4 regions of the Zoogloea oryzae genome follow, and region 1 is predicted to be linked to each of the others. Evidence: predicted binding sites of a transcription regulator. Region 1 holds the regulator's gene; each other region holds the start of a gene.
The links. Region 1 encodes FNR, which switches genes on or off when oxygen is low (the NO sensors DNR and NnrR bind a similar motif). Its sites were predicted from a motif close to TTGANCTAGNTCAA; they were not measured.
Positions count from the first base shown of each region.

Region 2: the regulator FNR is predicted to act here: its motif matches at 4,009-4,022, upstream of QQK25_RS18865 (tetrathionate reductase family octaheme c-type cytochrome).
Region 3: the regulator FNR is predicted to act here: its motif matches at 2,553-2,566, upstream of QQK25_RS02235 (oxygen-binding di-iron domain-containing protein).
Region 4: the regulator FNR is predicted to act here: its motif matches at 2,500-2,513, upstream of QQK25_RS11175 (bifunctional acetate--CoA ligase family protein/GNAT family N-acetyltransferase).

Region 1 is NZ_BSPX01000105.1:522-7,606, reverse strand. Features, by position in the region: gene QQK25_RS21055 (transporter-like protein) at 1-722, shown strand, start outside; gene QQK25_RS21050 (methyl-accepting chemotaxis protein) at 868-1,488, shown strand; gene QQK25_RS21045 (oxygen-binding di-iron domain-containing protein) at 1,495-2,235, shown strand; gene QQK25_RS21040 (SirB2 family protein) at 2,311-2,697, shown strand; gene fnr (fumarate/nitrate reduction transcriptional regulator Fnr) at 2,698-3,432, opposite strand; gene hemN (oxygen-independent coproporphyrinogen III oxidase) at 3,552-4,946, shown strand; gene QQK25_RS21025 (sulfite exporter TauE/SafE family protein) at 5,034-5,750, shown strand; partial or broken gene QQK25_RS21020 (heavy metal translocating P-type ATPase) at 5,772-7,085, shown strand, end outside.
Region 2 is NZ_BSPX01000075.1:960-8,044, forward strand. Features, by position in the region: gene QQK25_RS18835 (N-acetylmuramoyl-L-alanine amidase) at 1-179, shown strand, start outside; gene QQK25_RS18840 (EI24 domain-containing protein) at 252-995, shown strand; gene QQK25_RS18845 (competence/damage-inducible protein A) at 998-1,771, shown strand; gene QQK25_RS18850 (hypothetical protein) at 1,776-2,153, shown strand; gene QQK25_RS18855 (hypothetical protein) at 2,209-2,748, shown strand; gene QQK25_RS18860 (alpha/beta fold hydrolase) at 2,938-3,813, shown strand; gene QQK25_RS18865 (tetrathionate reductase family octaheme c-type cytochrome) at 4,110-5,717, shown strand; gene QQK25_RS18870 (cytochrome b/b6 domain-containing protein) at 5,733-6,323, shown strand; gene QQK25_RS18875 (DUF3373 family protein) at 6,354-7,085, shown strand, end outside.
Region 3 is NZ_BSPX01000003.1:61,026-68,110, reverse strand. Features, by position in the region: gene htpG (molecular chaperone HtpG) at 1-1,840, shown strand, start outside; gene QQK25_RS02240 (hypothetical protein) at 1,923-2,477, opposite strand; gene QQK25_RS02235 (oxygen-binding di-iron domain-containing protein) at 2,647-3,417, shown strand; gene QQK25_RS02230 (vWA domain-containing protein) at 3,468-4,646, opposite strand; gene QQK25_RS02225 (AAA family ATPase) at 4,666-5,508, opposite strand; gene QQK25_RS02220 (histone deacetylase family protein) at 5,554-6,465, opposite strand; gene QQK25_RS02215 (M20 aminoacylase family protein) at 6,578-7,085, shown strand, end outside.
Region 4 is NZ_BSPX01000029.1:45,685-52,769, forward strand. Features, by position in the region: gene QQK25_RS11170 (PAS domain-containing sensor histidine kinase) at 1-2,430, shown strand, start outside; gene QQK25_RS11175 (bifunctional acetate--CoA ligase family protein/GNAT family N-acetyltransferase) at 2,679-5,366, shown strand; gene QQK25_RS11180 (DNA-3-methyladenine glycosylase I) at 5,387-5,965, shown strand; gene QQK25_RS11185 (D-hexose-6-phosphate mutarotase) at 6,000-6,848, shown strand; partial or broken gene QQK25_RS11190 (hypothetical protein) at 6,936-7,085, opposite strand, start outside.

The DNA.
Region 1 (7,085 bases):
ATTACGCGGCGTGCATCTGTCACTCGCAGCTGGCGGCGACCATCGCCAACGTGGTGGTGGTGGCCTGCGGCGCCTACGCCTTCGATGCGGCGTGGCGCCTTGCCACCGGGCACGCCTTCCTCACCACCGACGAGGCCCGTTATGTCTTCCATTCCCTCAGCCCGGTCGATAGCGGGACAGTGTTCTACGCGGCGCTCACCGGGGTGATCCTGTACCTCGCGGCGCTGGTGGGTGGCTGGGTGGATAACTGGGCGGTGTATCACCGGCTGCCCCAGGCGATCGCCGAGCACCGGCTGGGCAACCGCTTCGGGCGGCTGCGCATGATGCGGCTCGCCGGCATCGTGTCGCGCAACATGTCGGGCTGGGCGACCAACATCTCCCTCGGGCTGATGCTGGGGATGACGCCGGTGCTCGGCAAGTTCTTCGGGCTGCCGCTGGATGTGCGTCACGTGACGCTCAACTCCGGCATCCTCAGCCTTGCCACGTCGTCCCTCGAGATGAAGTGGGTCGGCACCGGGCTGCTCACGCTGGCGGTGGCCGGCGTCGGGGTGATGTTCGTGCTCAACCTCGGGGTGAGCTTCGCCCTGTCGCTGATGACCGCCGTGCGCGCCTACGATCTGCCCAAGTCCGACCTGCGCGAGCTGCGCCGCCGTCTGTGGCATCGCCTGCGCACCCGGCCGCGGGATTTCCTGCTCCCGCCGAAGCGCCCGGCGGCTTCCTGAGGGTGCTGCGGGGAGGCTCAAGCTTGACGGCATCACGCCGTTAATCTCCCCGCGGCAGCCGGCCGGCTCATCCCGATGGGATCGAGGGCGGCGACCGCTCCGATCGATGCGTCCCACCCATGCGGTCCGTCACCGAGAGCCCCGAATGAATGCGCCCGAACGAAACCTCAAACTGACCAACCACCGCTCCGGCGAGCTTGCCGGCATCGTGCGGGTCAACGAAGAAATCAAGGCCATCGTCGCGACGGCCTTCCGGATCAACCTGATGGCCCTCAACGCCATCTTCCTGGCCAAGCGCGCGGGCAACGCCGCGCTGGGCTTCGGCGTGCTCTCCAACGAACTGCGCCGCTTCGCCCAGGATCTCACCCGACACATGGCCTCGCTGCGCGACATGACCTCCGGCTCGGTGGGCAGCGTCACCGGCGTCGTCCAGCAGCAGCGCAACTCGCGGATCCTCGCCGAGGCGATCCGCCTCGCCGGCGAGGTGCCCGGCGTGCGCGAGGCCCGCAAGCGCGGGATGGCGCGCCTGTCGGCCCAGCAGGTCAAGCTGCGCGCCCTCGACCTGCGCCTGCGCGCGGCGGTCGAGGAGACCCAGCAACTGGTCGAACTGGGCGGCGTGCTGGCCCGCTCGGCCAAGATCGAGGCGGCTTACGGCGGCGGGTTCAGCCCGGCGCTGATGCAGGTCTCGACGGATTTCGCGGAGGTGATCGCGCAGATCAAGCGATCCCTCGAAGTGCTCGGCAAGGAACGGCTCGTAAAGGACTAGGAACCCATGAAGCAGGCTCACTGTATCTTCCAGGAAGACGACCACCGCTGGCTGGCGATCGCGCGCGATGCGACCAAGCCGGGCTACATCATCGACACCAACGAATACGTGATCGTCGATGGCGAGGAGGCGCTGCTGTGCGACCCGGGCGGCATCGAGATCTTTCCGGCGGTCTTCTCGGCCCTGTCGGCAGAGTGCGACCCCACCAAGCTGGCCGGCCTGTTCGCCTCCCACCAGGACCCGGACATCATCTCGTCCCTGGCCCTGTGGCTGGAGTTCAAGCCGGATCTCAAGTGCTACACCAGCTGGCTGTGGCAGTCCTTCCTGCCCCACTTCGGCGGCGAGGACACCACCTTCGTGCCGATTCCCGATCCGGGCATGACCATCAAGCTCGGCAGCCTCGAACTGCAGGCCGTGCCGGCCCATTATCTGCACTCGTCGGGCAACTTCAACCTGTATGACCCGAAGGCCAAGATCCTGTTCTCCGGCGACATCGGCGCGGCGCTGCTGCCGCCCGACCAGGGCGGGCTGTACGTGGAGGATTTCTCCCGCCACATCCGCCACGCGGAAGCCTTCCACAAGCGCTGGATGGGCTCCGACCGGGCCAAGCGTGACTGGTGCGAGCGCGTCTCGCGGCTGGAGATCGACATGCTGGTGCCCCAGCACGGCTCGATCTACCAGGGCGCCGACGTGCAGCGCTTCATCAACTGGTTCGCGGCGCTGGAAGTGGGCGTGCTGCGCGGCTGAAGTTGAGGCCCCGCAAGGACGGGGCAGGGCGGATGCCCGAAAATGTCGTCAAGGCGTAACCCCATCCGAGGCGACATGTACCTGCTCATCAAGCATCTCCACATCACCTGCGTCGTGCTGAGCGGCGCGGGTTTTCTTTTGCGCGGCTGGTGGTCGATCACCGGATCGCCGCTGCTCAAGGCCCGGCTGACCCGGCGCCTGCCTCACGTGATCGACTCGTGTCTGCTCGCCAGCGCCATCGCTCTGGCGTGGATGGCCGGGCAATACCCCTTCGTGGATGGCTGGCTGACCGCCAAGGTGCTGGGCCTGCTGGCCTACATCGGCCTAGGTGTCGTGGCCCTGCGACCGACGCGGCCGCTCGGCGTGCGCGTGGTGGCGCTCGCCGCGGCGGCGGCCGTGTTTTCGTACATTGTGTCAGTGGCGCTCACCAAGAACCCGGCGGGCTGGCTCGCGCTCGTCTGATCAGATGGCGTGGTGGTTCAGCAGCCGCTTGAGCCCCGGGGTGTCAAGGATGCGGATGTGCTTCTGCTGGACCGCCACCAGGCCTTCTTCCTGGAAGCGCGAGAAGGCGCGGGAGACGGTTTCGAGCTTCAGGCCCAGGTAGGAGCCGATCTCGTCGCGGGTCATGCGCAGATGGAACTCGGACGGCGAGAAACCCCGCGCGGTGAAGCGCTGGGACAGGTTGAGCAGGAAGGCGGCGAGGCGTTCCTCGGCGCGCATGGAGCCGAGCAGCATCATCACGCCGTGGTCGCGCACGATCTCGCGGCTCATGATCTTGTGGAACTGGTGCTGCAGGCTCTCGACCTGACGCGACAGCTCTTCGAGGCGGCTGAAGGGGATCACGCACACTTCGCTGTCTTCGAGGGCGATGGCGTTGCACGAGTGGTGTTCGGTGCTGATGCCGTCCAGCCCCAGGACTTCGCCGGTCATCTGGAAACCGGTGACCTGATCGCGGCCGTCCTCCAGAATGACATCGGTCTTGAACGAGCCGGCGCGGATCGCGTAGATCGCCTCGAAGGACTCCCCGGAGCGGTAGAGATGCTGCTGACGCTTGATCTTGCGACGGCTGCCGACGAGCTCGTCGAGCTGGTTTATTTCCCGCGGGTCGAGCCCGAACGGCAGGCACAGCTCGCGCAGATTACACTGGGAACAAGCTGTCTTGATCTCGATAATTGTTGCTGGAATCGCAGAATTCATCTGTACGCTTACCACCTGGACTTGAGAGGATTTACCAACCTTTGGAGCCCTTTGATCCACATCAATACGATTACAGGATGATTCTGCGATCGTTTCGCGGAATTAATAGAAGCACGCCCATGAACGCGACTCAAAAAGATCTGATCTTCGACCCCGAGCTCATTCGCAAGTTTGATGTGAATGGCCCGCGTTACACTTCGTATCCGACCGCAGACCGCTTCGTCGAGGCCTTCAACTCCGACGCGCTGTGCGACTGGCTCGGCAAGAGGTCGATCGGCGGGATTGGCAAACCGCTCTCATTATACTTCCACATCCCGTTCTGCAATACGATCTGCTACTACTGCGCCTGCAACAAAATCATCACCAAGGATCACGGGCGCTCGGCCAAGTATCTGGAGTACCTCGAGAAGGAGGTTGATCTTCAGGTCGCCTGCCTGCAGGGCCCGCGGGAGGTGCTGCAGCTTCACCTGGGCGGCGGCACGCCCACCTTCCTGTCCCACGACGAGCTGCGCCAGCTGATGGGCATCGTGAAGAAGCACTTCACGCTGGTGCCCGACGGCGAGTACTCCATCGAGGTCGACCCCCGCAAGGTCGATGAAGCCACCGTCGCGCTGCTGGCCGAGCTGGGCTTCAACCGCATGAGCGTCGGCATCCAGGATTTCAACCCGGATGTGCAAAAGGCCGTCAATCGCGTCCAGAGCGAGGAAGAAACCAAGCTGGTGATCGACGCGGCCCGCGCCCACGGCTTCAAGTCGGTGAGTGTCGACCTGATCTACGGCCTGCCCAAGCAGAACGTTATCAGCTTCAACCGCACCCTTGAGCAGATCCTGGCCCTGTCGCCGGATCGCCTGTCGATCTACAACTACGCGCACCTGCCGAGCCTCTTCAAGCCCCAGCGCCGCATCGTCGACGCGCAGCTGCCGTCGGGCGAGACCAAGCTGCAGATCCTGCAGCTGGCCATCCGCCGCCTCACCGAGGCCGGCTACGTCTACATCGGCATGGACCACTTCGCCAAGCCGACCGACGAGCTCACCACCGCCCAGCGCCAGGGCCGCCTGCACCGCAACTTCCAGGGCTACTCGACCTACGCCGAGTGCGACCTGCTGGCCTTCGGCGTCTCCGCCATCGGCAAGGTCGGGCCGACGTACGCCCAGAACGTGAAGACGCTGGACGAGTACTACGACATCCTCGACACCGGCCGCCTGCCGGTGCTGCGCGGCATCGAGTTAACCCCGGACGACCTGCTGCGCCGGGCGATCATCCAGGCGCTCATGTGCCACTTCGAGCTGTCCATCGAATCCATCGAGATCGCCCACTTGATCGACTTCAAGAAGTACTTCGCTGCCGAGCTCGCCGACCTGCGCGAGATGGAGAAGGGCGGCCTCCTGAAGATCGACGACCAGTGGATCAGCGTGCTGCCCGCTGGCCGGATGCTGGTGCGGGCCATCGCGATGGTGTTCGACCGTTACCTGCGCTCCGACCGGGAGCGGACCCGCTACTCCAAGGTGATCTGATTCGCCGTCTGGTTGCTCCGGATCGTCAGGACTAAACTATGCGCCCCGTGACCTCGCGGGGCGCTTTTCATTTGCAGGGTTGAAACCATGCCGGAAACCGGTTACTTCGCAGTCTTCCTGATCGGCCTGCTGGGCGGCACCCACTGCGTGGCCATGTGCGGTGGCATCGTCAGCGCGCTCACCGTGCAGACGATCCAGATGCCCGGCCAGAAGCGTCGCGAGTGGCCGCTGCACCTGGCCTACAACCTCGGCCGGATCGGCAGCTACACCCTGGCCGGCGCGGCGATGGGCGCCATCGGCACGGTGGGCATGCTGTTCAACGACATCCTGCCGATCCAGCTCGCCCTGTACGTGGCGGCCAACCTGATGCTGGTGGCGCTGGGGCTTTACCTCACCGGCTTCACCCGCGCGCTGGCGGGGGTCGAGAAGCTCGGCCAGCGGCTGTGGAACCGCATCCAGCCGCTCACCCGGCGCTTCCTGCCGGCACGCTCGGTGGCCCAGGCGTTTCCGCTGGGGGCGCTGTGGGGCTTTCTGCCCTGCGGGCTGGTGTACAGCGTGCTGGCGACGGCCCTCGTCACCGGCTCGGCCGAGCGCGGCGCGGCGCTGATGCTGGCCTTTGGCCTCGGCACGCTGCCCAACCTGATGCTGGCGGGCCTGGTGCTCAAGCGCCTGCGCGACGTGGTGCGGAACCAGGCGGTGCGTACGGGGTCTGGACTGGTGGTGCTCGCCTTCGGCGTCTATGGTCTGGTGACGACGCCGTCGCTGGGCAGCAAGCTGTGGAATGGCGTGGTGTGCCATTTCTGACCCAACACTGGAGTACGCGGGATGAGCGAGCCGGCTGACGTGCGTTACGACCTGCCGGTGTCCGGCATGAGCTGCGCCGCCTGCGCGGTGCGCCTCGAAAAGGTGCTCAACCGCCTGCCAGGCGTCGACGCGAAGGTGAATTTCGCCACCGAGAAGGCCCGCATCACCGCCACGCCCGGCGGCGCGCCGGCCGCCGACATCCTCGGCGCGATCCGCAAGGCCGGCTTCGACGTGGCGCCCCAGGTGCTGGAGCTTGGCATCGGCGGCATGAGCTGCGCGGCCTGCGCGGCACGTATCGAGAAGGTGGTCAATCGATTGCCGGGCGTGGATGGCAACGTCAATTTCGCCGCCGAGACGGCCCGGGTGCGCTTCACCCCGGGGCTCACCGATCCGGCCGTCATCGTCGGCGCCATCGCCAAAGCCGGCTTCACCGCCACGCCGATCGCTGGCCGTGACCGGGAGGCGGAGCGGGCCCGCAAGGAAGCGGAGTTCCGCGCCGAGCTGCGGTTGTTCTGGATTTCGGCGCTGCTGTCGCTGCCTTTCCTGGCTCAAATGATCGGGATGCTCGGCGCCGGCGCAAGCGGCTCGATGCATCACGACGAGTGGCTGCCACGCTGGGCGCAGCTGCTGCTGGCGACGCCGGTGCAGTTCTGGATCGGGCGGCGTTTCTACAAGGGTGCGTGGTCGTCGCTGCTGGGCGGCGGCGCCAACATGGACGTGCTGGTGGCGCTGGGCACCAGTGTGGCCTACTTCTTCAGCCTCGCGGTGGTGCTGCTGGATCGACACGATCTGCACGTCTATTTCGAGGCCTCGGCCAGCATCATCACCCTGGTGTTGCTGGGCAAGCTGCTGGAAGCCCGGGCCCGGGCGCGCACTTCGGCGGCGGTCGAGGCGCTGTTGCGCCTGCAGCCGCCCACGGCGCGCATCGAGCGCGACGGGCAGATCGTCGAGTTGCCGGTGGAGCAGGTGGTCGCCGGGATGGTCTTTGTGCTGCGGCCGGGGGATTCGGTGCCGGTGGATGGCGAGGTGCTGTCGGGCGAATCGTCGGCCGACGAGGCGATGCTCACCGGCGAGAGCGTGCCGGTGGCCAAGGCGCCGGGCGACAAGGTCTTTGCGGCCACCGTGAATGGCGCCGGCGTGCTGCGCTGCCGGGCGGTGGGCGTGGGCGCCGAGACGCTGCTGGCGGGTATCGTGCGGCTGGTGGAGCAGGCTCAGGGCGGCAAGCCGGCGGTGCAGCGGCTGGCCGACCGCATCGCGGCGATCTTCGTGCCCACGGTGGTGGCGATTGCCTTCGCGACCTTCTTCGCCTGGTGGTGGATTGGCGGCGAGCTGGCG
Region 2 (7,085 bases), on a different contig from region 1:
ATTACTACGACAACCTGGTGGTGCTGAAGACTTCCACGGTGCCCGCGGTGCTGCTGGAGGCCGGGGTGATCGTGCATCCGGCCGAGGCGATCGAGCTGGCCACGCCGGAGCGCCGCGCTCTCACCGCCAGCGCGGTGGCCCGCGGCCTCGCCGCCTGCGGGGTGACCGCGGCCCGTTGATCGGGGAAAATGCGGGCCTGGCACTTCCGTAACACCGTGGTGCCCTCTTTATATTTCCGGATTCCGTGACCGATGAAGACGATCCTGCTGTCCTACTTCTCCGCCGCCCGCAGCCTGGGCCGGCCGGGCATCCTGTGGCACCTGATGTGGCCGACGCTGGCCGCCAGCATCATCTGGACGGGCCTGCTGGTGACGAGCTGGGGTTCGCTGGTGGCGCTGGGCAGCGGCCTCATCACCGCGATGCCGCTGGTGGGTAGCTGGCTGGCCTCGTCCGAAGGCGCGATGCTGGTGGCGCTGCTGATGTTCAAGATCGGGCTGGTGGTGCTGGCGCTGCCGATGATCTACGTGACCGCGGCCTTTCTGGTGGCGGCGGTGGCGCTGCCGCTGATGCTCGAGAAGGTGGCTGTCAGCGACTACGCCGACATCGCCCGCCGCAGCGGCGGCAGCCAGGTGGGCAGCGTCTGGAACGCGCTCACCTCGGTCATCCAGTTTCTCGTGCTACTGGTGCTGAGCCTGCCCCTGTGGCTGATCCCCGGCGCTGGCCTGCTGATCTCGCTGATCCTCACCGCGTGGCTCAACCAGCGCGCCTTCCGCTACGACGCGCTGATGGCCCACGCCGACACCCACGAGATGAAAGCCCTGCCGGCCCAGCACTCCAGCGGGCTGTTTGGCGTTGGCCTCGTCGGTGCGGCGATGGCCCACCTGCCGCTCATCAACCTGTTTGCGCCGGCGCTTTCGGGGCTGGCCTTCGTGCATTACCTGCTGTCGGCGCTGCGCGTGGCGCGCAGCCGCGAAAACATCATCGAGGTGAACTGACCATGGCTGCGGATTCCACGCCGGCTTTCGGCGCAATCATTATCGGCGACGAGATCCTCTCCGGTCGCCGCGAGGACAAGCACTTTGGCAAGGTAGTCGAGCTGCTCAAGGCCCGCGGGCTGCGGCTGGCGTCGTCGCGCCACGTGGGCGACGAGCGCCCGCGGCTGGTGCAGACGCTGAAGGAGAGCTTCGCCGGCGGCGACATCGTGTTCAGCTTCGGCGGCATCGGCGCCACCCCCGACGACCACACCCGCCAGGCCGCCGCCGAGGCGCTGGGTGTGCCGCTGGCGCTGCACCCCGAGGCCGAGGCCGAGATCCGCGCCCGCTTTGGCGACGAGACCACGCCCCAGCGCCTGCAGATGGGCGTGTATCCGCTGGGTGCCGAGATCATCCCCAACCCCTACAACCGAATCCCCGGCTTCTCGATCGCCAACCATTACTTCGTGCCCGGCTTTCCGGTCATGGCCTGGCCGATGATCGAATGGGTGCTCGACCAGCGCCTGGCGCATCTGCACCACAAGGCGGATTACGTCGAGCGCTCGGTGATCGCCTGGGAGGCGCTGGAGGGCAAGCTCATCGACCTGATGGAAGCCATCACCGCCGATTTTCCCGACGCCACCCTGTTCAGCTTGCCCAGCGTGGGCGGCGATGGCGTGCCGCGTCACATCGAGCTGGGCATGAAAGGCCCGCTGGCGAGCGTCGAGACGGCGATGGCCCGCATCACCGACGAACTCACCCGGCGCGGCTACGCGTGGGAACCGCGCGCCGACCTGTGACGCCATGAGCGCCGGCTCTTCATCCACCTACCGCGACTTTCCCGGCCGGCGCTGGCTGGGCGTGCTGCTGCGCGCCGCGCACCTGGCCGGCGTGGTGGGCGTGGGGGCCGGGCTGATGGCGGGGGCCACCGCGCAGACCCATGGTTTCCTGATCCTGATGGTCGCCTCGGGCGTGGCGATGGCGGCGCTGGACGCGTGGTCCAACGCCCTGTGGCTCAAGGAGTTTGCCGGCCTCTCGCTGCTGGTCAAGTTCGTGCTGATCGGTATTTTCGTGGTGGATGAAGCCGCGCGCCCGGCGCTGTTCTGGCTGATCCTCGTCTTCTCGGTGGTGTTTGCCCACGCGCCTGCGAGCTTCCGTCATAGGCGGGTGTCACGACACTGAAGTTTTCAATCCTTATGATCGCGTCCCGTATCAGAAAGCAGCACGAGGGCGCGCAATGGGCAACGACTGGATTCTGGCCAAGACCGTGGCCGGGGTGGAGGAGATCGCAACCCGCACAAGACGGGTTCCGCCGCGCCTTCGAACAATGCTGATCCTCGTGGACGGCCGGCGCAGCGTGGCCGAGCTGATCGACGCTGCCGCCGGCCTGGGCGACGTGCGCCAGGCGCTTGAAACACTCCACGACGAAGGCTTCGTGATCCGCGTGGGCGGCCCGCGGCCGGTGGCGGCGGTGGCGAGCCGCGCCTCGGCGCAGATGGATGCGCGCAGCCGGCCGGCGCCGGTGCCCGAGCGCCCGGCCAACGCCCCGCGCCAACGGCGATCCCTGGCTCTCGCGCGGCTGTACCTGCTCAACACCATGGAGCAGAGCCTGCGCCACGGCGACCAGCCGGTGCGCGACCACCTGCGCAACGCCACCTCTCGCGCCCAGCTGGTGCTGGCCTTCGAGATGTGCCAGGAGATCGCCGACGAGCTCGGGGTGCGCCACATTGACACCATCGGCAAGAACTTCTACGAGATGCTGCCCGACGAGGGCTGACCGCCTTTGGTTGTGCAAGCAGTGGACATTTCGCCCGCCCGGGATGCATCGGCACGCCCGCCTGTGCTGTACTGCCCGGCCGGGCCGCGTGCCGTGTCCATCGCGGCGCGCCGGCCCCCGACTCCACAACACAACAATAAGTCGCGACCGGCCCCGCCGCCGGCCTGCGTCACGCCGAAAGGAAACAGGATGACGACCGCCGCGCCCACCCCCGCCCTGACCGAAGCCGAAACCAGCAAGTTCGTCCGCATCACGGAGGGCGACCTCGACCTGCAACTGCACTACAACGACTGCGGCAGCGGCGCCGAGACGGTGGTGATGCTCCACGGCTCCGGCCCTGGCGCCAGCGGCTGGGCCAACTTCAACCGCAACATCGAGCCGCTGGTTGCTGCCGGCTACCGGGTGATCCTGATGGACTGCCCGGGCTGGAGCAAGAGCGACCCGATCGTGTGCGCCGGTTCCCGCTCCGAGCTCAACGCCCGCTGCCTCAAGGGCCTGCTCGATGCGCTGGGCCTCGACAAGGTGCACATCATCGGCAACTCCATGGGCGGCCACAGCGCCGTGGCGTTTGCGCTGTTCAACCCCGGCCGCGTCGGCAAGCTCGTGCTGATGGGCGGCGGCACCGGTGGCCCCAGCCAGTTCGTGCCGATGCCCACCGAAGGCATCAAGCTGCTGCAGGGGCTGTACCGCGACCCGACCATCGAGAACCTCAAGAAGATGATGGCGGTGTTCGTGTTCGACACCAGCAGCCTCACCGACGCCCTGTACCAGGCCCGCCTCGACAACATGATGGCCCGCAAGGATCACCTGGAGAACTTCGTCAAGAGCCTGGCCGCCAACCCCAAGCAGTTCCCCGACTACGGCCCGCGCCTGGGCGAGATCAGCGCCCCGACGCTGGTCATCTGGGGCCGCGACGACCGCTTCGTGCCCATGGACGTGGGCCTGCGCCTGCTGTGGGGCATGCCCAACGCCGAGCTGCACATCTTCAATCGTTGTGGGCACTGGGCCCAGTGGGAGCACGCGGACAAGTTCAACCGGATGGTGGTGGATTTTCTGGCCCACTGACCCTTTTCCGTCTTTCTGGCAGATGAAAGGCCGCGCCCGGTGCGCGGCCTTTTGTCGTTCGGGGTGAGCGCTTTTGCTTCGGTGAAATCCACCACGCTCCGGGATGTCTGGTCGCGGCAAAAACCGGCCCGGCAGCAAGGCGCCGCAACATCGTTGCCGGCAACGTGTGTTTTAACCGTGATCTCATCGTGGGTATTGATGAATATCAATATTCGAATATTAGAAAGTTCTTAGATTTCACTTGTGCTGTTTTGCCGTGCACCACTTCAGTCGGTTGATTCGCAAGAGGGGGGCGTATGCAAGTGCTCAAGCAACTTTTATTCGCGCTGTCGATGGCTACGCTGATGGGAGGGACTGCCCATGCGGCGGCCGATCAGAAGGCGGGGGCGGCCACTGCGGCGCTGCTCAAGTCCACGGCGGATCACAGCAAGTTCAAGGAACTCCAGCGACCGTTCCAGTCTGGCCCGGAAGTCACCAAGGCCTGCCTGACGTGTCACACGGAGGCCGCCAAGCAGGTTCACCAGACCCAGCACTGGAAGTGGGAATACGTGAATCCCGGCACCGGGCAGACGCTCGGCAAGCGGCATGTGATCAACAATTTCTGCACCTCGGTTTCGTCCAACTACAAGGCCTGTGCCAGTTGCCACATCGGCTACGGGATGGAGGACGGCAGCAAGTTCGACTTCGCCTCCCAGGAGAACGTCGATTGTCTGGTGTGCCACGACGCCACCGGCAAATACAAGAAGCCCTCCGGCTTTGCCGGCAACCCGGTGACCAAGGACACCGAGTTTCCCCCTGGCTCAGGCAAGATCATCCGCGGCATCGATCTGCAGGCCATCGCCCAGAAGGTCGGCAAGACCCGTCGTGAAACCTGCGGCGCGTGCCATTTTTATGGCGGCGGCGGCGACGCGGTGAAGCACGGCGATCTGGACAGCTCCCTTGAGCAGCCCGACAAGGCGCTCGACGTGCACATGGACGCCGAGGGCAACAACTTCACCTGTGCCACCTGCCACAAGACCGACGGCCACCAGGTGCCCGGCAGCCGCTATGCGCCCACCGCCATGGACAAGGGTGGCGCCCACATGCGCGGCAAGGCCGACAGCAGCAATCCGGCCACCTGCCAGGCCTGCCACGGCCAGGCGCCCCACGGCATGGCCAAGCTCAACGACCACACCGACAAGGTGGCCTGCCAGACCTGTCACATCCCTGCCTTCGCCCGGGGCGACATGCCCACCAAGATGTCCTGGGACTGGTCCACCGCCGGCAAGCGCGACGCCAAGGGCAAGCCGCTGGTCATCACCAACGACGACGGCCACATCACCTACAACGGCATCAAGGGCGATTTCGTGCTCGAAGAGAACGTCCGCCCCGAGTACATGTGGTTCAACGGCTCGGTGAAATACACCCTGCTCGGTGACGACATCGACAAGAGCCGCCAGCCGATCGCCATCAACACCTTTGAAGGCGGGCCGGACGATGGCAAGTCGATGATCTGGCCGGTCAAGGTGTTCCGCGGAAAGCAGCCTTTCGATCCGGTCAATCGTTCCCTCGTGGTGGCCCATCTGGCCGGCGAGGACGACACCGCCTACTGGAAGAACATGGACTGGCAGAAGGCCATCACCGCGGGCATGGCCACGGTGGGCAAGCCCTACTCGGGCAAGGTGGATTTCATCGAGACGGTGGCGATGTGGCCGATCACCCACATGGTCGCCCCCAAGGAGAAGGCCCTGGCCTGCACCGAATGTCACGCCCGCGGCGGACGCCTCGAGAAGATCGAGGGCATCTACATCCCTGGCCGGGGTGGCAACCGCATCGTCGATACGGTGGGTTGGCTGGCTGCGGCGGCGCTCCTTGCCGGCGTGCTGGTGCATGGCCTCATCCGCTTCGTCAATCGCAAGCACTGACCGGGAGACGGGATCATGGGACGCGTCTATATCTTCACCCGCTTCGAGCGCCTGTGGCACTGGATTCAGGCGGTGCTCATCATCGGCATGCTGATCACCGGCTTCGAGATCCACGGCAGCTATCACCTGCTCGGTTTCGAGCAGGCCCACCGGGTGCACACCACCTCCGTGTGGGCCTTCATCGGGCTGTGGGTGTTTGCCATGTTCTGGCACCTCACCACCGGCGAGTGGCGGCAATACATCCCCACGATGAAGAACATCGACAAGATCGTCCGCTTCTATGCGGTGGGGATCTTCAAGGGCGAGCCTCACCCCTTCAAGCCGACCCGCGAGCGCAAGCACAACCCCATGCAGGCCCAGACCTACCTGGGCGTGACCATGGTGGTGACGCCGCTGATCTGGCTCTCGGGGCTGGCCTATCTCTTCTACAACGAGCTGGGCGCCGCAGGTTTCCGCGTCGACCTCGGGACGATCGCCACCGTGCACACGGTGGGCGCTTTCCTGATGCTGGCCTTCCTGATCGGGCACATCTACCTCGGCACCACCGGCCACACGCCAATGGCCCACTTCCGGGCGATGGTCACCGGCTGGGACGACGATCACTGATTCAAACAACGCAGCTTACAGGGAGTTGTCATGCAAACCCGTCATGTCAGAACCTTGATCGGCGTCCTGGTGGCAGGGCTGTTCCTGCCCTTCCAGGCCCAGGCCGAAACCAACGCCGAACTGCTCAAGCGGATCGAAGCCCTCTCCCAGGAACTCACCCGCCTGAAGGGCCAGGTGGAAGCCAACAACGCCGCCACCACCGCCAACCGCCAGGCCACTGAAGAGCTGAAGGAGAAGGTGGTCAAGGCTGAGGACAAATCCTCCGAGCGCTGGCTCACCATCGGCGGCGACTACCAGTTCCGCGTCGATAGCCTGTGGGGCGAGACCAAGCCCTTCACCGATGTGAGCGCCACCTTCGCCAACGCCCAGGCCCAGCTCCAGGCCAACTTCTTCGCCAACCCCACGCCCGCCAATGGCGCCGCGCTGGCGGGGCTGATGCGGTTTGCCTCCGACATGTCCGGCGTGCGCACCTACCAGCAGGCCCAGAGCTTCATGGGCGCCAACGCCGGGATGATGGGTGCGCTGGGCAGCTTCGGTGTCTCGGTACCCGCCTACAAGCCCCGCAACGACACCCTCTACACCAACCGCTTCGGTCTCGATCTCGTCGCCAAGGCCACCCAGGACGTGACCGTCAATGCACGGCTGGTGATGTACAAGACCTTCGGCGCCGGCGACGACGATGCCGTGACCAACGGCGGATCGGCCCCGTATTTCGCCGATCGCGTCGGTGTCTTCGACGGTACCCTCGGCCACATCCCGTCG
Region 3 (7,085 bases), on a different contig from region 1:
GCTGTATTCGAACCGCGAGATCTTCCTGCGGGAGCTGGTTTCGAATGCCTCCGATGCCTGTGACAAGCTGCGTTTCGAAGCCCTTGAGAACGGCGGGCTGTTCGAGGACGACGCCGAACTGAAGATCCGCGTGGCCTACGACAAGACCGCCCGCACCCTGACGATCGCCGACAACGGCATCGGCATGAGCCGCGACGAGGTGGTGACCAACCTGGGCACCATCGCCAAGTCGGGCACCAAGGAATTCTTCGGCAAGCTCACCGGCGACCAGAAGAAGGACGCCCACCTGATCGGCCAGTTCGGCGTGGGCTTCTACTCTGCATTCATCGTGGCCGACAAGGTGACGGTGCGCACCCGCCGCGCCGGCCTCGCTGCCGCCGACGGCGTGCAGTGGGAATGCTCGATGACCGGCGACACCGCCGGCGAGTACACCGTCGAGCCGATCGAGAAGGCCGGCCGCGGCACCGAGATCACCTTGCATCTGCGTGAAGACCAGGACGACCTGCTGTCGTCGTGGAAGCTCCGCTCGATCATCCAGAAGTACTCCGACCACATCCTTCAGCCCATCGTGATGAAGAAGGAGCAGTGGGACGAGGAGAAGAAGGAACAGGTCGTCACTGACGAGGACGAAACGGTGAATAAGGCCAACGCCCTGTGGGCGCGGTCGAAGTCGGACATCACCGACGAGGAATACACCGAGTTCTACAAACACGTTGGCCACGACTACGAAGCGCCGCTGGCCTGGACCCACTCGAAGGTGGAAGGCCGCCACGAGTACACCCAGCTGCTCTACGTGCCCGGCCACGCGCCCTTCGACATGTGGGACCGCCAGGCCCGCCACGGTGTGAAGCTCTATGTGCGCCGCGTGTTCATCATGGACGACGCCGAGAAGCTGATGCCGCTGTACCTGCGCTTCGTGCGTGGGGTGGTGGATTCCAACGACCTGCCGCTCAACGTGTCCCGCGAGATCCTCCAGGAATCCAAGGACATCGACACCCTGCGCGCCGGCTGCACCAAGAAGGTGCTGGGCCTGCTCGAGGACATGGCCGAGAACGAGAAGGAGAAGTACGCGACCTTCTGGAAGGAATTCGGCAAGGTGCTGAAGGAAGGCGTCGGCGAGGATCACTCCAACAAGGAGAAGATCGCTGGCCTGCTGCGCTTTGCCTCCACCCACGCCGACACCGCCGAGGAAACCGTGTCGCTGGCCGACTACATCGGCCGCATGAAGGAAGGTCAGGACAAGATCTACTTCGTCACCGCCGACAGCTTCAACGCGGCCAAGAATAGCCCGCATCTCGAGATCTTCCGCAAGAAGGGTATCGAGGTGCTGCTGCTGTCCGACCGCGTGGATGAATGGGTCGTGGGCAACCTCACCGAGTTCGACGGCAAGCAGCTGGCCTCGGTGGCCAAGGGCGGGCTGGATCTGGGCAAGCTGGAAGACGAAGCCGAGAAGGCCGCCGTCGAGAAGGAGACCGGCGAGCTGAAGGATCTGCTCGACAAGATGAAGACCACCCTCGGCGAAAAGGTGAAGGAAGTCCGCGTCACCCACCGCCTGACCGATTCGCCCGCCTGCCTGGTGGCCGACGAGCACGACATGGGGATGAACCTGGCGCGCCTGATGAAGGCCGCCGGCCAGACCATGCCGATCTCCAAGCCGATCCTCGAGATCAACCCGGCTCACCCGGTGGTGCTGCGCCTCAAGTACGAGGACAAGCAGTTCGACGACTGGGCGGCGGTGCTCTTCGATCAGGCCCTGCTGGCCGAAGGCGGTACGCTGGACGATCCGGCGAGCTTCGTGAAGCGCATCAACCAGCTGATGCTGGCGATGAACGGCAACTGACGATCTGCCGCGCCGGGGTTTCAGGCCCCGGCTGGCGTGGTCTCGAACGGGGGCGCATACCTTTGGGTGTGCGCCCCCGTTTTCATTCCTGGTAGATCTGGTAGGCGTTGGGGCGCTTGGCGGCGCGCAGCGTGCCGGTGGCCGGGTCGTACATGGAGGGCAGCTTCTTCGGCATCATCGAGCGGGTGGCCGAGCGGTTGACGTAGCCGTCGCTGGCTGCGTTGAGCGTGTTGGTGCGGGCGTTGTAGGCAGACTTGGGCTTGGCGATGCCGCGCGGGGCCACGCGCCCGGCGAGGCTGCGGTTGCAGTCGCCGTAGATGTCGCCGCTGGAGCCCTTCTGGGTGCGCGGGTCATTGAAGACCTGGATCTTGCCGGAGGCGTCCTGGCGGGTCGTGCCGATGCCCTGGGTCTGTTCCCGGAGTGCGCAGATGGTGGAGCTGGGTGGCCTGACCTGCATGCTCCGGCGGGTGTCGTTGTACGCCGAGCGCGCACCGCCGAAGGGCACCGTCTTCTCCAGCCGGCTCGCCTGCGAGCTTGAAGTGCCCGCCTGGGACGAGGGCCCCAGTGCGGTGGCGGGAGCGGCCGCGAACAGGATGGGGCAAGCGACGGAGAGGAATAGCAGGGCGGATTTCTTCACAAGCGGGGGCCTCTTTGCTGCAGGGCAAAAATGGGCAACATACTCCAAAACGTGCAAGGCTGACGAGGACATAGTTTGATAATCGTCAATGTAAATCACTGTCACCTTTTCGACATGTCATTTTGTCGGATAAAGTGTTGGTCCCACCGATATTGCACATTTCAACAACATGGCTGTCGAACTCTTCAACAATGGCACGCACGCCTGTCTGGCCTTCTACGACCTTGTGGACGAGGAGGCCGACCACGCGGTCCAGTGCAATCAGTTCCTCATTGTAGACGGCCAGCATGGCGCCCTGATCGATCCGGGCGGCAACATGACCTACACCGGTCTGCTGATGTCGATGCAACGCTTCTTCCCGTCCCGCGGGCTGGATTTCATCTTCGCCACCCACGCTGATCCGGACATCATCGCGTCCCTCAACAAGTGGATGGTCGCCACCCACTGCAAGGTGATGATCTCGCGGCTCTGGACGCGCTTCGTGCCCCACTTCACCACCGGCAAGGATTACACCGCCCGGATCATCGGCATCCCCGACGAAGGCATGAACATCGTGCTCGGCAACAACACCATCAAGGCGGTGCCGGCGCACTTCATGCACTCGGAAGGCAACTTCCAGTTCTATGACCCGGTCTCGAAGATTTTGTTCACCGGCGACATGGGCGCGTCCCTCGTGGATCACGACCAGGCCTCCAAGCCGGTCACCAACTTCGACGAGCACATCGCCACGATGATCGGCTTTCACCGTCGCTACATGATCTCCAACAAGATCTGCCGCTTCTGGGTGAACATGGTCCGCCAGCTGGATGTGGAGATGATCGTGCCCCAGCACGGCTGCCGTTTCGAGGGCAAGGCGATGGTCAATCGCTTCCTCGACTGGATCGAGCAGCTGCCCTGCGGCGTCGATCTGCTGACCCAGGATTTCTACCGGGTGCCGTAAGCGCCGGCGTTGTCCGGCGACGGGTGAAACGAGGCGGGCTTCGGCCCGCCTCAGTTTTTGCGGGACAGCTGGCTGATGGCCCGGGTGAGGCCGTCGAGGGTCAGCGGGAACATCCGCTCGGCGAGGATCTGCCGGATGATCCCGATCGACTGGCGGTAATCCCACATCCGCTCGGGCTCGGGGTTGAGCCACGCGACGGCCGGGTAGGCTTCGGCCAGGCGGCGCAGCCACACGGCGCCGGCCTCGGTGTTGCTGTACTCGATGGAGCCATTGGGCTGGAGGATCTCGTAGGGGCTCATGGTCGCGTCGCCCACGAAGATCAACTTGTAGTCGGGCCCGTACTTGTGGATCACGTCGAGGGTGGGTGTGCGCTCGGAGTGGCGGCGGAAGCTGTCGCGCCACACGTGGTCGTACACGCAGTTGTGGAAGTAGAAGTACTCCAGGTGCTTGAATTCGGCGCGGCAGGCCGAGAACAGCTCTTCGCACACCTTCACGTACGGGTCCATTGAGCCGCCCACGTCGAAGAAGATCAGCACCTTCACCGCGTTGTGGCGCTCGGGGCGCATCAGCAGATCGAGGTAGCCGGCGTTGCGGGCGGTGGCGGCGATGGTGCCGTCCAGATCCAGCTCGTCCGGCGCGCCCAGGCGGGCGAAGCGGCGCAGGCGACGTAGCGCGACCTTGATGTTGCGGGTGCCGAGCTCGACGGTGTCGTCCAGGTTGCGATACTCGCGCTGGTCCCACACCTTGACGGCGGTGCGGTTGCCGGCGGATTCGCCGCCCACGCGGATGCCTTCCGGGTTGTAGCCGCTGTTGCCGAAGGGCGAGGTGCCGCCGGTGCCGACCCACTTGCTGCCGCCCTGGTGGCGGCCTTTCTGCTCGGCGAGGCGTTTCTTGAATTCCTCCATCAGTTTGTCCCAGCCCAGCGCCTCGAGCTTGGCCTTCTCCTCGGGCGTGAGGTGCTTCTGCATCATCGCCTTGAGCCATTCTTCGGGCAGATCGACTTCCAGCCCGGGCACCGACTCGACGCCCTTGAAGTATTCACCGAAGGCCTGATCGAAGCGGTCGAACTGGGATTCGTCCTTGACCAGCGTGGCGCGGGACAGGAAGTAGAAGTCGTCCAGGCTGTGGTTGCCCAGCCCGGCCTGCAGGGCTTCGAGCAGGGTCAGGAATTCCTTGGTGGATACCGGCAGCTTGCGGGCCTTGAGGTGCAGGAAGAAGTCGATGAGCATCGCGGCGCTCCGGCGGCCGTCAGCGGTTGCGCTGGGCCATGAACACCAGTCGCTCGAAGAGGTGCATGTCCTGCTCGTTCTTGAGCAGCGCACCGTGGAGCGGCGGGATGATGGCCTTCTGGTCGGGCGAACGCAGGGCTTCGGGCGGGATGTCCTCGGACACCAGCAGCTTGAGCCAGTCGATGAGCTCGGACGTGGAAGGTTTCTTCTTCAGCCCCGGCACGTCGCGCAGGCCGAAGAAGACTTCCAGCGCTTCCTTCAGCAGCGACTGCTTGATGCCGGGGAAGTGCACGTCGACGATCTTGTGCATGGTGTCCCGATCCGGGAACTTGATGTAGTGGAAGAAGCACCGGCGCAGGAAGGCGTCGGGCAGTTCCTTCTCGTTGTTGGAGGTGATGAAGACGATGGGGCGGTGCTTCGCTTTCACCAGCTCGCGGGTTTCGTACACGAAGAACTCCATGCGGTCGAGCTCGCGCAGGAGGTCGTTGGGGAACTCGATGTCGGCCTTGTCGATCTCGTCGATCAGCACCACGCAGGGCGCGTCGGCCTCGAAGGCCTGCCACAGGGTGCCCTTGACGATGTAGTTGCCGATGTCCTTCACGCGGTCATCGCCGAGCTGGGAATCGCGCAGGCGCGACACCGCGTCGTATTCGTAGAGCCCCTGCTGGGCCTTGGTGGTGGATTTGATGTGCCACTGCAGCAGCGGCATGCCCAGGGCGGCGGCCACTTCTTCGGCGAGCATGGTCTTGCCGGTGCCGGGTTCGCCCTTGATGAGGAGCGGCCGCTGCAGCCGGATCGCGGCATTGACGGCCAGCATCAGGTCGGGCGTGGCGACGTAGTTCTCGGAGCCTTCGAAACGCATGGGGATTCCTCTCTGGGGAAGGGCTGACGTTGACGTTTGCGTCAATTATAGCGGCGCTGCGGTAGCGAAAATCCGGCGGGCGGTGTCGATGGTGGCGGCGTGGATCGCCACGGTGTCGTCGATCTGCCGGGCGTAGCCGCCGGCCATGGCGATGGCGACGGGAAGACTCCGGCGCTGGCATTCGCCCAGCACGCGCTCGTCCCGGGCGGCGAGGCCGGTCTTGCTGAGCTTGAGGCGGCCGAGGCGGTCGTCTTCAAATGGATCGGCGCCAGCGAGGTAGATCACCAGGTCGGGCTGGTGGCGGAATACGAGCGCCAGCGCGTCGTCGAGGGCCGCGAGGTAGGCTTCGTCGCTGGTGCCGTCGGGGAGCTCCACGTCCAGATCGCTGGTTTCCTTGTCGAAGGGAAAGTTGCGCGCACCGTGGATGCTGAAGGTGAAGCAGTCGGCCCGGTTGGCGAGGATGGACGCCGTGCCGTTGCCCTGATGCACATCGCAATCGACGATCGCCACGCGCTCCACGCGGCCTTCGGCGCGCATGGCGAGGGCGGCCACGGCGGCGTCGTTGAACACGCAGAAGCCTTCGCCCCGATCACGGAAGGCGTGGTGGGTGCCGCCGGCAAGGTTGGCGGCCCAGCCTTCGGCCAGCGCGGCGCGGCAGGCAGCGAGCGTGGCGCCGGCCGACCGACGCGAACGCTCGACCATCGCCTCGGACCACGGAAAGCCGATCCGCCGGACTTCGTCGTGGCCGAGCGTGCCGCGCACCACTCGCTGCACGTAGCCGGCGTCGTGGGCGCGCAGGAGCTCCGTGTCGCTGGCGGCGTCGGGCACGCGGAAGTCGTCGGGCGCAAAGTGGCCGCTGGCGAGCAGGCGTTCGCGCAGGCGGCTGTACTTCTCCATCGGAAAGCGGTGGCCCGGCGGAAGGGGCAGCACGAAGTGGTCGGCGTAAAAAAGCTTCATCGTGGATCGTCGGCGCAATTGTGGTTTGGCGCGGTGGGGCGAAAGCGGCGCCGCTGCTATTATTTCGCGAATCCGGCCACAGGGCCGATTCTCGACGCATCGGGGACGCACCATGAATCTACTCGACACGCTGCGCGCCGAACAGGCCGCCACCACGGCCATCCGCCGTGACATTCACGCCCACCCCGAACTGGCCTTCGAAGAGCATCGCACCGCCGCGCTGGTGGCCGATCGCCTGGAGGCGCTGGGTATCGAAACCCATCGGGGCGTCGGCAAGACCGGCGTGGTGGGCGTGCTGCGGGCCGGTACGAGCAAGCGCGCCATCGGCCTTCGCGCCGACATGGACGCACTGCCGATCCAGGAGAAGAACGACTTCACCCACCATTCGCGCCACCCCGGCAAGATGCACGCCTGCGGCCACGACGGCCACACCGCCATGCTGCTGGGCGCCGCGGCGCACCTCGCGCGCAACCCGGAATTCGACGGCACGGTGTATTTCCTGTTCCAGCCCGCCGAGGAAGGCGAGGGCGGCGCGCCGGAGATGATTGCCGACGGGCTGTTCACGCGCTTTCCGATGGAGGCGGTGTTCGGCATGCACAACTGGCCCGGTGTGCCGGTGG
Region 4 (7,085 bases), on a different contig from region 1:
AGCCTGGGCCGGCACGGACCGATCGCCGTCACGCTGACGCGCCGCAGTGCGACGGGCGAGGTGCGCTACCTTGAACTTCGCGGCCGACCGATCTTCGATTCCGCCGGCCAGTTCCAGGGCTACCGGGGCATCGGCCGCGAGGTCACCGACCGCGCACGCCTGTCGGCCAACCTCGAACGCAACGAAGAGCGCATCCACGCCCTCATCGCCTACAGCACCGACGGCTACTGGGAGCAGGACGCCAACCTGCGCTACACCGCGATCACCGCCAGCTCCGGCCACCTGGCCGACCTGGCCGCCGAGGACGCCATCGGCAACCGGCGCTGGGAGCTGCCCGGCGAATCCCCGGACGAAGCCCCGTGGGCCGAGCACATCGCCCAGCTCAAGCAGATCGAGCCCTTCTCCAATCTGGTGTTCTGCCGCCGCGACCGCAACGGCCGGGCGATCTGGCTGAGCGAATCGGGGATTCCGGTGTTCGACAACCGGGGCGTGTTCGCCGGCTACTGCGGCACCACCCGCAACATCACTGATCGGGTCGTCGCCCGCGAGCAGCTGCAGCGGGACGAAGCCCTGTTCCGCGCGCTCTTCGAGCACGCGCCGGCCAATGTCGGGCGGATCTCGGTGGATGACCGCTGGCTGCAGGTCAATGCCGCCCTCGCCGCCTTCCTGGGCCAGCCGGCCGAAGCCCTCGCCGGCGCCGCCCTCGACGCCGTGATGAGCACCGAAGACGCCGCCGCCGGCAAGGCCCTGCGGGCCCGCTGCCTCACGGGCGAGATCGACCACTACAGCCGCGACGTGCGCTACCACTGCGCCAACGACAGCATGCTGTGGTGCCGCGAATCCGTCCGGCTGATCCCCGGCCGCGACGACACGCCGCCGTCCTTCGCGGTGGTCGTCGAGGACATCTCCGCGGTGCGCGACACCCTCGACACCCGCCGCGCCGGCGAGGAGCGCTACCGCCAGCTTTTCGAGCTATCGCCCGAGGCTACCCTGGTGTGCATCGACGGGCGCATCCACCTCTCCAACGCCGCCAGCCGCCGCCTGTTTGCCGCCGACGACACCCGCGCGCTCGAAGGCATCGAGATGCTCAACCTCGTCCATCCGGACGACCGGGCGATGGAAGCCGCGCGGCTCCAGCAGTTTGCCGCCAACCCCGAGCAGACCGGCCTCGCCCCGCTGCCCCTGCGCTACCAGCGCCTCGACGGCGAATGCATCAACGCCGAAGCCACCGGCGTGCGGATGCGCTTCGACGGCCAGCCGGCGGTGCTTTATGTATTGCGTGACGTGGCCCGCTGGCTGTCGGCCGAGCAGGTGCTGCGCGAGAGCCGCGCCATGTACCGGGACGTGGTCGAGTCGGTTAACGAGATCCTCTTCCAGACCGACGGCGAAGGTCGCGTGACCTTCCTCAACCGGGCCTGGCGCCACACCACCGGCTTCGACGGCCGGCTGTCCATCGGCCAGAGCCTGCTGGATTTCGTCGCCGACGAAGACCGCAGCCGGGTCGAGCAGCACCTGCGCAGCATCCGCGAGGGCTACGAGGACATCGCCCAGTTCGAATTCCGCCTGCGCACCCACTCCGAGGGCCTGCGCTGGGTCGAGGCCACCATCCGCCCCCTGCGCGACACCTACGACCACGTGGTGGGCAGCTCCGGCACGCTGGACGACATCACCGCCCGCAAGGAAGCCGAGCAGTCCCAGCGCAACCTCAACCTCGAGCTCGAAGCCCGCGTGCGCGTGCGCACCGCCGAACTCGAAGCCTCCAATCGCGAGCTCGAAGCCTTCTCGTATTCGGTCTCTCACGACTTGCGGGCGCCGCTCCGGGCCATCGACGGCTTCGCCCAGATCGTCGCCGAGGACTACGCCCCGCGCCTCGACGAAACCGGCCGCGAATACCTCCACCGCATCCGCATCGCCACGCAGAAGATGGCGCGGCTCATCGACGACCTCATCGACCTGGCCCGCCTCACGCGCCAGGCCATGAAGCGCGAGCAGGTGAACCTCAGCCAGATCGTCGAGCAGATCCTCACCGAACTGCGCCAGGAAGACCCGGAACGCGCCATCGAGATCCACGTCGAGCCCAACCTCGTCGCCGCCGCCGACCGCGCGCTGATCCGCGTGGCGCTCGAAAACCTCCTGCGCAACGCCTGGAAGTTCACCAGCCGCCGCGACGTGGCGCAGATCCGCTTCCACGCCGAGATGCGCGACCGGCAGATCGTCTATTGTGTCTCCGACAACGGCGCGGGCTTCGACATGACCTTCGCCTCCAAGCTGTTCCTCCCCTTCCACCGCCTGCACGGCATCAGCGAATTTGCCGGCACCGGCATCGGCCTCGCCACCGTCCAGCGCGTCATCCAGCGCCACGAAGGGCGCGTCTGGGCCCAGTCGACCCCCGACCAGGGCGCCAGCTTCTTCTTCACGCTCTGCCACTGATCCGGCACCTCCGGGTGTTGTGCGGCAGCCAAACCGTTGCTGCTGCGCAACAGCCTGAATTCAAAAGCGTTGATATAAGTCACAACTAATGTTGTGCATCGCAATACATCGGCACTTTTACCGATATCCGGCAGCATTCTTGCGGGTTAAAATTCGACTGTTAACTGACGATAAGAATATCTGCGGCTACGGCAAGGGTCATGGTCGCCCCAGCAGACCAACCGAATTGCACTAACCGAGCATCCATCATGAACGAACGACACTACCTCACCCCCCTCTTCGAACCCCGGTCCGTGGCCGTCATCGGTGCCACCGAACGGGAAAACTCCCTCGGCAACGTGGTTGTCCGCAACATGCTGGAGGCGGGGTTCAAGGGCAAGTTGTTCGCCGTCAATCCCAAATACGAAGAAGTCCTGGGCGTGCCCTGCTACAAGAGCGTCGAGGACATCCCCCAGCGGCTCGATCTCGCGATCATCACCACCAAGGCCGACCGCGTGCCGGCCATCGTCGACGCCTGCGGCCGCGCCGGCACCAAGTCGGTGGTCGTGATCCCCTCCGGCTTCTCCGACGCCGGCCCCCGGGGCAAGATGCTCGAGAAGAACACCATCGAGAACGCCCGCCGGCACCGCATCCGCCTGCTCGGCCCCAACTGTCTGGGCGTGCTGCGCCCCGAGCTCGGCCTCAACGCCAGCTTCGCCCACGGCGGCGCCACCAAGGGCTCCATCGGCCTCATCTCCCAGTCCGGCGCCCTCTGTTCGGCGATCCTCGACTGGGCGCGCCCCAACAACGTCGGCTTCTCGTCGGTCGTCTCGCTGGGCACCTCGGTGGACATCGACTTCGGTGAAGTCCTCGAATACATGGTGTCGGATTCCCGCACCGAAAGCATCTTCCTGTACGTCGAAGGCATCAAGGACGCGCGGCGCTTCGTGAGCGCCCTGCGCGCAGCCGCCCGCGTCAAGCCGGTGCTGCTGATCAAGGTCGGCCGTCACCCGGTCGGCTCCCACGCCGCGCTGCTGCACTCGGGCGCGATGGTCGGCGAAGACGCGGTGTTCGACGCCGCCCTGCGCCGCGCCGGCGTGATCCGCCTGTACAACCTCGGCCAGCTGTTCGCTGCCGCCAACGCGCTGTTCTCGCACTTCCGTCCGCGCGGCAACCGCCTCGCCATCATCACCAACGGCGGCGGGCCGGGCGTGATGGCTGCCGACCGTGCCGCCGACCTGCGCATTCCCCTCGCCACCCTGTCCGACGCCACCGTCGCCAAGCTCAACGAGATCCTGCCGCCCACCTGGTCGCACACCAACCCCATCGACATCATCGGCGACGCCGACGCCGAGCGTTACCGCAAGTCCCTCGAGATCGTGCTGGCGGACGAGAACGTCGAAGGCGTGCTCACCATGCTGTGCCCGCAGGCCATGTGCTCGCCCACCGAAGTGGCCCAGCAGATCATCGACGTCGAACGCAACGCCGACAAACCCGTGTTCACCTGCTGGATGGGTGAAGAGCAGGTGCGCGAAGGCCGCCACATCTTCGAAGCCGCCGGCATCCCCACCTTCCGCACGCCGGAGCCCGCCGTCGAGCTCTTCGGCCACATCTCGGCCTACTACCGCAACCAGAAGCTGCTGGTCCAGACGCCGTCGTCCCTGTCGTCCGACCTCAACCCGCCGTCCGTCGAGAGCGCCCGGCTGGTCATCGAGACCGCCCTCTCCGAGCGCCGCAAGAACCTCAACGAGATGGAATCCAAGGCCCTGCTGGCGGCCTTCCGCATTCCCATCGCGCAAACCGTCGTCGCCCGCTCCGCAACCGAAGCCATGGTGCTGGCCGAAGAGCTCGGCCTGCCGGTGGCCATGAAGATCGACTCCCCGTCGATCACCCACAAGGCCGACACCGGCGGCGTGCGGCTCAACCTCAACGGCCTCGCCGCGGTGCGCTCCGCCTACCAGGAAATCCTCGAGGATGTGAAGCGCAAGCGCCCCGACGCCATCATCAACGGCGTCGCCATCGAGCCTATGGTCGTCAAGCCCTACGGCCGCGAGCTCATGGTCGGCGCCTTCCGCGACCCGATCTTCGGGCCGGTGATCACCTTCGGTGAAGGCGGTGCCCACGTCGAGATCCAGGCCGACCGCGCCGTCGCCCTGCCGCCGCTCAACAGCTATCTGGTGCAGGATCTGATCAAGTCCACCCGCGTGGCCACCCTGCTCGGCGAATACCGCAACATGCCGCCGATCAACATGGAGTCGCTGGAGTTCGTGCTGCTGCGCATCTCCGAGATGGTCTGCGAGCTTCCGTGGATCCGCGAGATGGACATCAACCCGCTGATCGTCGACGAGCACGGCGCGGTGGCGGTGGATGCCCGCATCGTGGTGGACAACATCGCCCCGACGGCCGATCGCTACGACCACATGGCGATCCACCCCTACCCGTCGCACCTCATCACCCGCATCTCGATGCCCGAAGGCGACATCACCGTCCGCCCGATCAAGCCCGAAGATGCCGAGCTCGAAGTCGAGTTCGTCCGCAAGCTGTCGCCCGAGACCAAGTACCTGCGCTTCATGAACACGATGCGCGAACTGCCCCCGGCGATGGTCGCCCGCCTCACCCAGATCGACTACGACCGCGAGATGGCCTTCGTGGCGATCATCGAAGAGGATGGTGTCGAGGAGGAGATCGGCGTGGCCCGTTACGCGGTGAACCCCGACGGCGAAACCTGCGAGTTCGCCATCGTCGTGGCCGAAGACTGGCAGCACCGCGGCCTCGCCCGCCGGCTGATGGGCGTGCTCATCGAGACCGCCCGCGCCCGCGGCCTGAGCGCCATGACCGGCATCTTCCTGTCGAACAACGAGCGCATGCTCAAGTTCGTCGCCAGCCTGGGCTTCGTGCTGTCCAACGACCCCGAGGACAACACCGTCAAGCACGGCATCCTCAACCTGCAAGGCTGATGGTGGCCGGCGCGCCCCTCGTGCGATGCGCCTGGTGCGGGGCCGATCCCCTGTACCAGGCCTACCACGACACCGAATGGGGCGTGCCGCTCCACGACGACCAGGCGCTCTTCGAGCTCCTCACCCTCGAAGGCGCCCAGGCCGGGCTGTCGTGGCTCACCGTGCTCAAGAAGCGTGAAGGCTATCGCAAAGCCTTCGCCAACTTCGACCCGGCCGTCGTCGCCCGCTTCACCGACGCCGATCAGGCGCGGCTGATGGCCAACCCGGGCATCGTCCGCAACCGCCTCAAGATCTCCTCCACCATCGACAACGCCCGCGCCTTTCTCGCCATCCAGGCCGAGTTCGGCAGCTTCGACGCGTGGCTGTGGCGCTTCGTCGATGGCCAGCCGATCCAGAACCGCCTCGCCAGCCTCGCCGACGCCCAGGCCAGCACGCCGCTGTCCGATGCGCTCAGCAAGGCCCTCAAGCAGCGTGGCTTCCGCTTCGTCGGCACCACCATCTGCTACGCCTTCATGCAGGCCGCCGGGCTGGTGAACGACCACACCACCGACTGCTTCCGCCACGCCGAAGTGGCCGCGTTATCATCGCGCCCTCTGTAACCTCTCCCGGGCCCAGGCAGGGCCCCGCAGAATCATGACCGACCAGATCGAAACGGCCGAACTCCACGGCCAGCCCGTCCTCAAGCTGCAGACGCCCGACGGCGCCGTCGCCCTCGTCAGCCTCCACGGCGCCCAGGTGCTGTCGTGGACGCCCGCCGGCGGCGAAGACCGCCTCTACCTCAGCCCCAAAGCCGTGTTCGACGGCCAGACCGCCATCCGCGGCGGCGTGCCGGTGTGCTTTCCGCAATTCGCCGGCAACGGCCCGCTCAAGGCCCACGGTTTTGCCCGCAACCGCCTGTGGACGCTCGCCAACCAGCGCGCCGGCAAGGATTACGTGGTCGTCACCCTGCGCCTCGAAGACAACGCCGACACCCGCGCCCTGTGGCCCCACGCCTTTGCCGCCGAGATGAGTGTCTCCATCGGCGGCGGCCGACTCGACATGGAGCTCGAAGTCACCAACACCGGCAAGGCCCCGCTCAGCTTCACCGCCGCGCTGCACACCTACCTCAAGGTGCGCGAGGTGGAATCCCTGCGCATCGAAGGCCTGCGCGGGCTGGACTACACCGACACCGCCGACGGCGGCACCCTCAAGAAGGAAACCGGCGTCGGCGTGATGGTCGACGACGAGATCGACCGCATCTACCACCAGGCGCCGGCCACCATCCTGGTGCGCGAGGATGACCGCGCGATGGGCATCCACGCCGAGAACTTCCCCGACGTGGTGGTGTGGAACCCGTGGGTGGACAAATGCGCCAGGCTCGCCGACATGCCGGCCGACGGCTTCCGCCGGATGCTGTGCGTCGAGGCCGCCGCCGTGCGCGAGCCCATCGAGCTCTCCCCCGGCGCCGACTGGTGGGGTCGCCAGTCCCTCGTCGCCATGTAAGGGCAGACAAAAAACAAACGGGGCCGCAAGGCCCCGTTGTTCATTCCGAGCAGACGGCCCCGCGAAGGGCCGTTGTTCATTGCGCGCTCAGTTGGCGCCGCGCACGGTGTCGGCCACGTTGCGGCCATTCACGCGCACCACCGCCACGGTATGGCCGGACGGATCGACCTCAACCGGCTCGACAGTCAGGTTGCCCGCATCCAGCGCGCGCTGCAGGCGCTGGGTGGCGTGCTCCGA